Regions from separate parts of the Mesobacillus jeotgali genome, predicted to be linked through region 2. Evidence: predicted binding sites of a transcription regulator. Region 2 holds the regulator's gene; the other holds the start of a gene.
What was found. Region 2 encodes CtsR, which represses protease genes until heat stress. Its sites were predicted from a motif close to ATGGTCAATAAAGGTCAAACA; they were not measured.
Positions count from the first base shown of each region.

Region 1: the regulator CtsR is predicted to act here: its motif matches at 3,130-3,150, upstream of FOF60_RS07640 (ATP-dependent Clp protease ATP-binding subunit).

Region 1 is NZ_CP109811.1:1,554,042-1,558,679, forward strand. It holds gene FOF60_RS07635 (efflux RND transporter permease subunit) at 1-135, opposite strand, end outside; gene FOF60_RS07640 (ATP-dependent Clp protease ATP-binding subunit) at 878-3,034, opposite strand; gene FOF60_RS07645 (YkvI family membrane protein) at 3,267-4,310, shown strand; gene FOF60_RS07650 (hypothetical protein) at 4,337-4,638, opposite strand, start outside.
Region 2 is NZ_CP109811.1:101,178-105,815, reverse strand. It holds gene clpC (ATP-dependent protease ATP-binding subunit ClpC) at 1-407, opposite strand, end outside; gene FOF60_RS00520 (protein-arginine kinase McsB) at 412-1,494, opposite strand; gene FOF60_RS00515 (protein-arginine kinase activator protein McsA) at 1,497-2,045, opposite strand; gene FOF60_RS00510 (CtsR family transcriptional regulator) at 2,073-2,534, opposite strand; gene FOF60_RS00505 (hypothetical protein) at 2,904-3,188, opposite strand.

The DNA.
Region 1 (4,638 bases), 1.5 Mb from region 2:
CTGCGGGAACTCGATATTCGGAAGTAAATCGACCTTCAGGCGAGTGAAGGAATATAGGCCTCCAAGTATTAATAAAAAGGAAATGATAAATACAGCGAAAGCATTTTTGAGACTGAATCTTGTCAGAAACCCCATTAAATTTACCTCATTTCTTTTGGAAAAGTTATGCTCTTATTCTATATGTCTTCTATGTACATTTCATTTTTAAACTGTAAAAATTAAAATATATTTTCTCATTGATTGTTGCTGCAGGACCAAGCAAACAAACACTGTTATCAAGACGCTTTTCAAAGAGACTTTATACTGATCAGGCTATGTCAGCCAAAGCTGTCAAGAAAGTGCTGTAATTGTGACAGCCTTCAGGTGATGGAGCTCAAACCTGTCAAGAAAAGGCTGTTATCGTGACAGCTTTCAGGTGATGGAGCTCAAACCTGTCAAGAAAAGGCTGTTATCGTGACAGCTTTCAGGTGAAAAGCTCAAAGCTGTCAAGAAAGTACTGTTATTGTGACAGTTTTTAAGTGAAAGAGGGCAAAGCTGTCAAGAAAGTGCTGTTATCGTGACAGCTTTCAGGTGAAAAGCTCAAAGCTGTCAAGAAAAAGCCGTAATTGTGACAGCTTTCAGGTGATGGAGGCCAAAGCTGTCAAGAAAGTGCTGTAATTGTGACAGCCTTCAGGTGATGGAGCTCAAACCTGTCAAGAAAAAGCCGTTATTATGACAGCTTTTAAGTAAGAGAGGCCAAAGCTGTCAAGCAAATCAAATTCCTCTAAGAGTTGCGCCATAGATACAAAAAAATCGCTCTACTGCCCACCAGGCAGCAAAGCGGTTCAACAGTATATAAAAAAAGAAGGTCCGGATTCACTCCGAACCTTCAAAGTTACTATTTTCGTTTAATGGTGATGGCGTCATTTTCGATGACTGCCTTCAATTCAACTGCATCCGGGTCTTCAAGGATGAAGTCGGCGATGGAGTCCTCAAGCTGCTCCTGAATGGAGCGGCGAAGAGGGCGTGCGCCAAAGGCAGGGTGGTATCCCAGCTCTGCAAGCTTATCCTTTACTTCAGCTTCAACTTCAAGAGTGATGTTCTGCTCCAAAAGAGTATCTCTAAGTTCAGCAAGCATTAAGTCAACAATTTTAAGAAGATGTTCTTTTTCAAGTGCCTTGAACTCGATGATACTGTCAAATCGGTTAAGGAATTCTGGCTTAAAGAAACCTCCCAATGAATCCAGGATACTTGATTCGTTGACAGCAGTGCTCTGATCGAAGCCTACTTTGATTGTTTTGTGTCCGACTCCTGCATTGCTTGTCATGATGATGACAGTGTCCTTAAAGCTTACAGTGCGGCCCTGGCTGTCAGTCAGGCGTCCGTCCTCAAGGATTTGCAGGAACATATGCTGGACGTCTGGGTGTGCCTTCTCGATTTCATCCAGCAGAATGATGCTGTATGGATTTCGCCTTACTTTTTCGGTCAACTGGCCTGCTTCGTCGTGGCCTACATACCCTGGAGGTGAACCAATCAGCTTGGATACACTGTGCTTTTCCATGTATTCACTCATGTCCAGTCTTACCATTGCATCTTTAGTGCCAAACAGCTCTTCTGCCAGTGTCTTTGTTAATTCCGTCTTACCGACACCAGTTGGTCCGACGAATAGGAAGGATCCAATTGGACGGTTTTTCGATTTCAGGCCTGCACGGCTCCGGCGGATTGCCTTGGCTACTTTCTGTACAGCATCTTCCTGACCGATGACCTTGCCAGTAAGGTTTGCGACAAGGTTCTTCATTCTGACTTGTTCGTCCTCCTGGAGCTTGCCAACAGGAATTCCAGTCTTCTTTTCGATGATCTCCTGGATATGCTGGACAGTAACCAAAGGACGCTCTGTACTGCCATTTTCATTTAATGACTTTTCCAGTTTTGCTTCTTCGTCACGAAGCTTTGCAGCTGTTTCATAGTCTTCCTGCTTCAATGCCTCTTCCTTTTCCTTTGCGATTTCAGCAAGACGGCTTTCAGCATCGTTTTTATTGGTGTAATCAGAAACAAGGTTAAGCTTGGAGCCAGCTTCGTCCATTAAATCGATTGCTTTGTCAGGAAGGAAGCGGTCCTGGATATAACGGTGTGAGAGCTGTACACATGCCTTGATTGTTTCTTCCGGAAAGGAAACCTGATGAAACTCTTCGTACTTAGATTGAATTCCCTTCAAGATTTCGACAGCCTCATCCACTGTTGGTTCGAGGACATGGACTGGCTGGAAGCGTCTCTCAAGCGCCGCATCCTTTTCAATTTGGCGATATTCCTTCAGGGTTGTTGCACCGACCACTTGAAGCTCACCTCGGGCCAGAGCTGGCTTCAGAATATTGCCGGCATCCATGGAACCTTCTGCAGACCCTGCACCAACAAGCTGATGAATTTCATCAATAAATAGAATGATATTTTTGCGAGCCTGTAATTCAGAAATCAGCTGTTTCATTCTTTCCTCGAATTGTCCGCGAATACCTGTGTTCGAAACCATTGAAGCGACATCTAACAAATAGACTTCCTTGCTTTTCAGCTTATCCGGTACATCGCCTTCAACAATCTTAAGAGCGAGTCCTTCAGCAATGGCCGTCTTACCTACGCCTGGTTCCCCAATCAGCACAGGATTATTTTTATTCCTTCTATTTAAAATCTCGATTACTCGTTGTACCTCTTCGTCTCGTCCAATTACCGGGTCAATCAAGCCGGTCTTGGCGATTTGAGTCAAATTTCTGCCATACTGATCAATAAAGCCATTTCCACCGCCGGCTGTTTTCGCAGCAGCAGAAGCCGGGTTATCGTTAGGGTTTTGATTATTCATATTGCCTGAAAACTGTTTGAACATATCATTAAATGGCGAGCCTCCAAAGCCTGAAAATCCAGACATCTGGCTGCCAAAGGAAGCACCTAATTTTTCTTTTTCTGTTTTGTAGCAATCTTCGCAGAGCATTAAATGCTTCTGATTACCGTTTAAATTTAATCTCAATTGGATCTTAGCGTTTTTCTCATGGCAATTTTGGCAAAGCATTTAAATTCCTCCTTCAAAAAATTAATTCTTATATATAATGATCAAATATAGTCTTTCTTGACTTTGACTATCTTTGATCAATTTAACTTAATTATACTTTGACCTTTTCTGACTTTCAAGATATTTGATTATGGTAATTTTTAGAAAAGACAGTGTTCGAACTTCCTTTTAAAAAAAGCTCGTCATGGTTTGTCTATCCTGACATATATTGAGAAGGAGGGAGGGGAACGCTTTGAAGACAAATTGGGGTGCTGCCTTTCAAATCGCTGCTGTTTATGTCGGGACTGTTGTGGGAGCCGGCTTTGCGACAGGGAGGGAAATCGTCGAATTCTTTTCCCGTTTTGGACTTTTTGGATTAATTGGTGTTTTCATGGCGGGATACATTCTTACATATATGGGGGCAAAATTAATGCGCATCGCAGCAGCGATCGGTGCCCATTCATATGAAGAAATGAATGTTCATCTATTTGGGAAGTTTTTTGGGGGAATTATCAATATTATGATGCTGTTTATGCTGCTTGGAGTTTGTGCCGTTATGTTATCCGGTGCAGGAGCAGTTTTTGAAGAGCAGCTTGGAATGACGAAATCCCTGGGGATCTTTGTCACGATTGCACTGTCACTTGCCGTCATGGTTGTCGGCTTAAAGGGTGTCTTTGCTGTGAACACTTTTGTCGTGCCGATGATGATCTTGTTCAGCCTGATCTTATTCTTCCTGTCAGTTAAATTGCCTGGATTCATTGAGCAGGTCGTTTTTATTCCATATGCAGAGGATGGCTGGAAGGCTGTGATCGGTCCATTCTCATATACAGCGCTGAATCTGTCGCTTGCCCAGGCAGTCCTGGTTCCTGTAGCAGCCGAGATGAAGGACGATCAAACTGTAAAATGGGGTGGGATCCTTGGCGGGATAGCACTTACCTTAATTTTGCTTTCAAGCCATTTGACCTTAATTATGCTTCCTGGATTCGAAACATTTGAGATTCCAATGGCTGTTGTTATGAAACAGCTTGCTGCTGGTCTATACTGGATTTTTGTCTTGATTGTATATGGAGAAATTTTCACCTCCGTAATTGGCAATATTTTTGGTCTGGAAAGGCAAATTCAAAAGTATATCAAGATGCCAAGCCTGCTTGTCGTTTCACTGCTCTTTTTAATTTGTTATTTCATCAGCTTGATTGATTACGGAACGCTGCTCTCAGTCCTTTATCCTGTTTTTGGTTACATCAGTTTAATTTTTATTGTCTTGTTATGGATGAAACCAGTTAATGTGAAAAGATAAAAAGAAGGGGCAGCTGCCCCTTCTTTTTATTTATTCTCTTTCATAATGGTCTTGGCCATTTCCAAGAATGCACTGCGGTGGTCTGCACCTTCTTTTGTGAATAAAGTAAGCTTTAATGGTTGTTCATCATTTTTTATAAGATACGTCGTTACGATGTCTGATTCATTTTTAGTTTCCATTGCCCACGCATTGTTGAAGAATGGGTCTTCAGGTGTTTGTGCTTCCTTCACTTCAGCACCGACAGCAGCTAGCTGTGCTTTGGAATTCTCTTCGACTAAGGACCATTCTGCATCATTTGGAATCAGTTCTATCCTCATGAATACACTGT
Region 2 (4,638 bases):
TGGCGTGCCTTGTTCAGGCTGACACCCAGATTGTTCAGCACTCTTGCAGCCACACCCTCTCCCTCACGGATCAATCCAAGCAGGATATGTTCTGTTCCAACATAGGAGTGGCCCAGCTTCCTTGCCTCATCCATTGAAAGTTCGATGACCTTCTTAGCTCTTGGCGTATAGTGGATTGTCTGGGAAGTTTCCTGGCCGCGGCCAATCAGGTTCTCAACTTCCTTCTGGATTTTCTCCGCTCCTAGACCAAGTCCATAAAGCGCCTTTGCCGCGATGCCCTCACCTTCACGCACCAGGCCAAGTAAGATGTGTTCTGTGCCGATATTGTTATGTCCAAGGCGAATGGCCTCTTCCTGTGCGAGTGCCAATACTTTTTGTGCTCTCTCGGTAAATCGTCCAAACATCATAAGATCATCCTCCTGACTCATCTTTTGTTTCCATTTTCAAACGTTCTCTTATTAAAGCAGCCCTGCGGATATCCCGTTCATTCGGTCTTAATGGTCCTCCCGCATATTGCTGTAAAAACCCGGGCTGAGTTAATATCATCAATTCATTCAAAATCGATTTGGATATATTTTTTATAAAACCCATATCTATACCAAGCCTTAAATCTGATAGGCAGCGGGCAGCTTCCTTCGTTTCGATGATCCTGCTGTTTGCAAGTGTTCCATATGACCGAAACACTCTGTCTTCTAATTGTATGTTAGAAGTCTTCGCTAATGCTTCCCGCGCTGACCTTTCCTGAGATATAATCTGGCTTACGACACTTTTTAAATCGTCTACGATGTCCTCTTCCGATTTCCCGAGCGTGATTTGGTTCGATATTTGAAAAATATTGCCGAGTGCTTCACTGCCCTCGCCGTAAATACCTCTTACCACCAAACCAAGCTGGTTAATCGCTGGGACGATCCGGTTCATTTGCTGTGTCAAAACTAAGCCAGGCAGGTGCATCATCACCGATGCCCTCAGGCCAGTACCCACATTCGTAGGACAGCTGGTTAAATAGCCGAAATTCTCATCAAACGCATAGTTGACATATTCCTCAAGCCAGTCATCGATTTCATTGGCAGCCTTGAGGGCTTCACCTAGCTGAAAGCCTGGGAATAAACATTGAATCCTGATATGGTCTTCCTCATTGATCATGATACTGACTTCTTCATTTTCAGATAACAGGACGGCACCATGAACGGAGTTTTCTGCCAGATTCGGACTGATCAAATGCTTCTCGACCAGCACCCTTTTCTGCAAAGGCGGAATCTCATCCATTTTAATCATTTCCAACTGACCAAAAGCAGCTGTCGAAGTATTGCTGGCACGTTCCATGATCGTACCTGTCACTGCTTCTGCCTCACCATTGGTGAATAATGTCGGAAAATTATATTCATCAAGGTTCCTTGCAAAGCGGATGCGAGAGCTAAGGACGATATCTGAATCAGGACCATCATCACTCATCCAGGAGCTGACAGCCTGATTGATAAACTTCTCCAATGACAAGGCTACTCCCCTCCCTCTTGACCTGCTGACAATTTCCTTTCAAGTTCCCTGATCTGGTCCCTTGTCTCAGCAGCCTGCTCAAATTCCTCAGCTGAAATCAAGTTTTTCAGAGTTTGCTTCAGCTGATCGATTGTCTTCCTTACATGAAGGTCGCCGCCGACTCTTTTAGGGATTTTCCCATTATGCATTGAATTACCACTATGGAGCCTCCTTACAATCGGAGTTAACTGTTCACGAAAAGCATCATAGCAAGTCGCACAGCCAAATCTGCCGACTTTCACAAACTGCGGAAATGTCATTGAACATTGTGGACACTGGGCCACTTGCTCAGCATCAAAGGCATTCTTTTTCTGTTCAGGAAAAGCAGGTTCCATATTCAACAATCCGGCAAGCAAGCTATTGATCGAAAAAGCAGGGCCGTTGTTCATCATAAACAATTCGCCTTTTTCTTGTGCGCATATTTCACACAAGTGCAATTCCGTTTTTTCTCCATTTGAATAATTCGTGAAGTGCAGCGTTGCCGGCCTTTGATTACACTCTTGGCAGATCATGCCCTCACCTCTTTATCTGCTTTGATATTATTTGTATTTCAATGCCATCAGCATGGCTTTCAACATTCTCGCACGCAGCTCGTCACGCTGCGGCAGCTCTATATACAGGACGGACCTGTCGAGCACACTCAGCATGATTTTTGCCTCACGGTCAGTGACTACATCTTCCTCCACAAGACGGAAGATGACATGCTCAGCGCTGCTTTGCGAAATTCGTGTCTGTATCAAAGACAGTAAATCATCAATCAAATGTGCATGATCATAAGCCTGGACTTTGATGATCCGGATGTAGCCGCCGCCACCCCGTTTGCTCTCAACAAGATAGCCTCTTTCAATCGTGAACCTTGTATTGATGACATAATTGATCTGGGACGGCACGCACTGAAATTTATCGGCGATTTCACTTCGCTTGATTTCAACGATGTCCTTATCGCTCATTTCTAAAACCTGTTTAAGGTAATGTTCTATGATGTCCGATATATTCCTCACTAAACCTCCCCCATTCTGACTTTGACTATATTTGACTTTAATTATACAAAAAACTTTTTTTCGATGCAATGAATGCATCCTGAATTATTTTCGTCAAAATTATGTATGCCAAAAGATGACAATAAGGGGTGTGATGGTTATTATACCCATTTTGCAACATGTGGAAACTTGTATCCAGGCACATCGATTAAAAATTTGTTAAGGTTTAGATTTTCTGAGAAGGAGTCGGTGGTTATTTGGTTAGATTGGCTATGTGACCAACAATAATGTCTAGTGTATATAAGCTCTTTTACGGTGATTGTATATAAGAAATGGCTGGTATATTTTATTTTTTGGGGAACTGACCTGTGCCTGTATAAGTGCGATCCACTAACTTAATAAATGGCCAAAAAAGATAATGATCGTTAAAAACACGGATAATCCTAAAGTCAGGGTGATTGTCGAAAAACTTCTGGCCATGCCCTTCCAATTTCTCATACCTGCCATTCCTAAAAGCCCCGTTACAAAGGTCAGCAGGGTTACATATAAAAGCAGAACGTATGGTTGGGTGCCTAATATCGTGTATTCAATAGGCCCTGTGGAAGAAACTATAAAAAATAGTAAAACCCAGATTGTTGAAAAGATGAATGACCAAATATTCAATTGCTTAATCATTTAAAGCCTCCTATTAGCCTTGCTGTTTAAGCATTGCAAGTTTCTAAAATTAATCTTTGTAGACTTCGTAAGTAGTTGTATAAAGCAATATTCTGTTGTCGTAATTACACTATAAAAATTACATAGCTAGATATTCATAATGATCATAGAGTAACTAGGAAGATAAGTAAGGCGTGCTGATTGTTAAATAAATTCCACAAAAAATGCGTTAATCCTGCTTGGATCAACGCACTAGGAGTTTAGAGGCAACAAGCAACTATTTGTTCGAAGTTCGCTTATGTTCAGACAGCTTTTCGATCTTTTCCACCAAACCTGTCTGAAGTTGGCTCGGGTTCAGACAACTTTTCGGCTTTTTCCTCCAAACCTGTCCGAAGTAGGCTCGGGTTCAGACAACTTTTCGGCTTTTTCCTCCAAACCTGTCTGAAGTTGGCTCGGGTTCAGACAACTTTTTGTACTTTTCCACTAAACCTGTCCGAAGTTGGCTCGGGTTCAGACAACTTTTCGTCTTTTCCTCCAAACCTGTCTGAAGTTGGCTCTGGTTCAGACAACTTTTTGTACTTTTCCACTAAACCTGTCCGAAGTTGGCTCGGGTTCAGACAACTTTTTGTGCTTTTCCACCAAACCTGTCCGAAGTTGGATCAAGTTCAGACAACTTTTTGTACTTTTCCTCCAAACCTGTCTGAAGTTGGCTCAGGTTCAGACAACTTTTCAATCTTTTCCTCCAAACCTGTCTGAAGTTGGCTCAGGTTCAGACAACTTTTCAATCTTTTCCACCAAACCTGTCTGAAGTTGGCTCAGGTTCAGACAACTTTTTGTGCTTTTTCACTAAACCTGTCTGAAGTTGCACCAAGTTCAGACAACTTTACGATCTTTTCCTCCAAACCTGTCTGAAGTTGGCTCTGGTTCAGACAACTTTTTGTGCTTTTCCACTAAACCTGTCCGAAGTTGGCTCTGGTTCAGACAACTTTTCGTCTTTATCCACCAAACCTGTCTAAAGTTGGCTCGGATTCAGACAACTTTTCGTCTTTTTCCTCCAAACCTGTCTGAAGTTGGCTCAGGTTCAGACAGCTTTTCGATCTTTTCCACCAAACCTGTCTGAAGTTGGCTCTGGTTCAGACAACTTTTTGTGCTTTTCCTCCAAACCTGTCTGAAGTCGCACCAAGTTCAGACAAATTTACCATCTTTTCCTCCAAACCTGTCTGAAGTTGGCTCTGGTTCAGACAACTTTTTGTGCTTTTTCACTAAACCTGTCTGAAGTTGCACCAAGTGCAGACAACTTTACGATCTTTTCCTCCAAACCTGTCTGAAGTTGCACCAAGTTCAGACAACTTTACGATCTTTTCCTCCAAACCTGTCTGAAGTTGCATCTGATTCAAACATCTTTTCATTTATTACCTGCAAACTTGTCCGAAGTCAGGCCAAATATAATCAGTTGCTGCTACATTTCCAA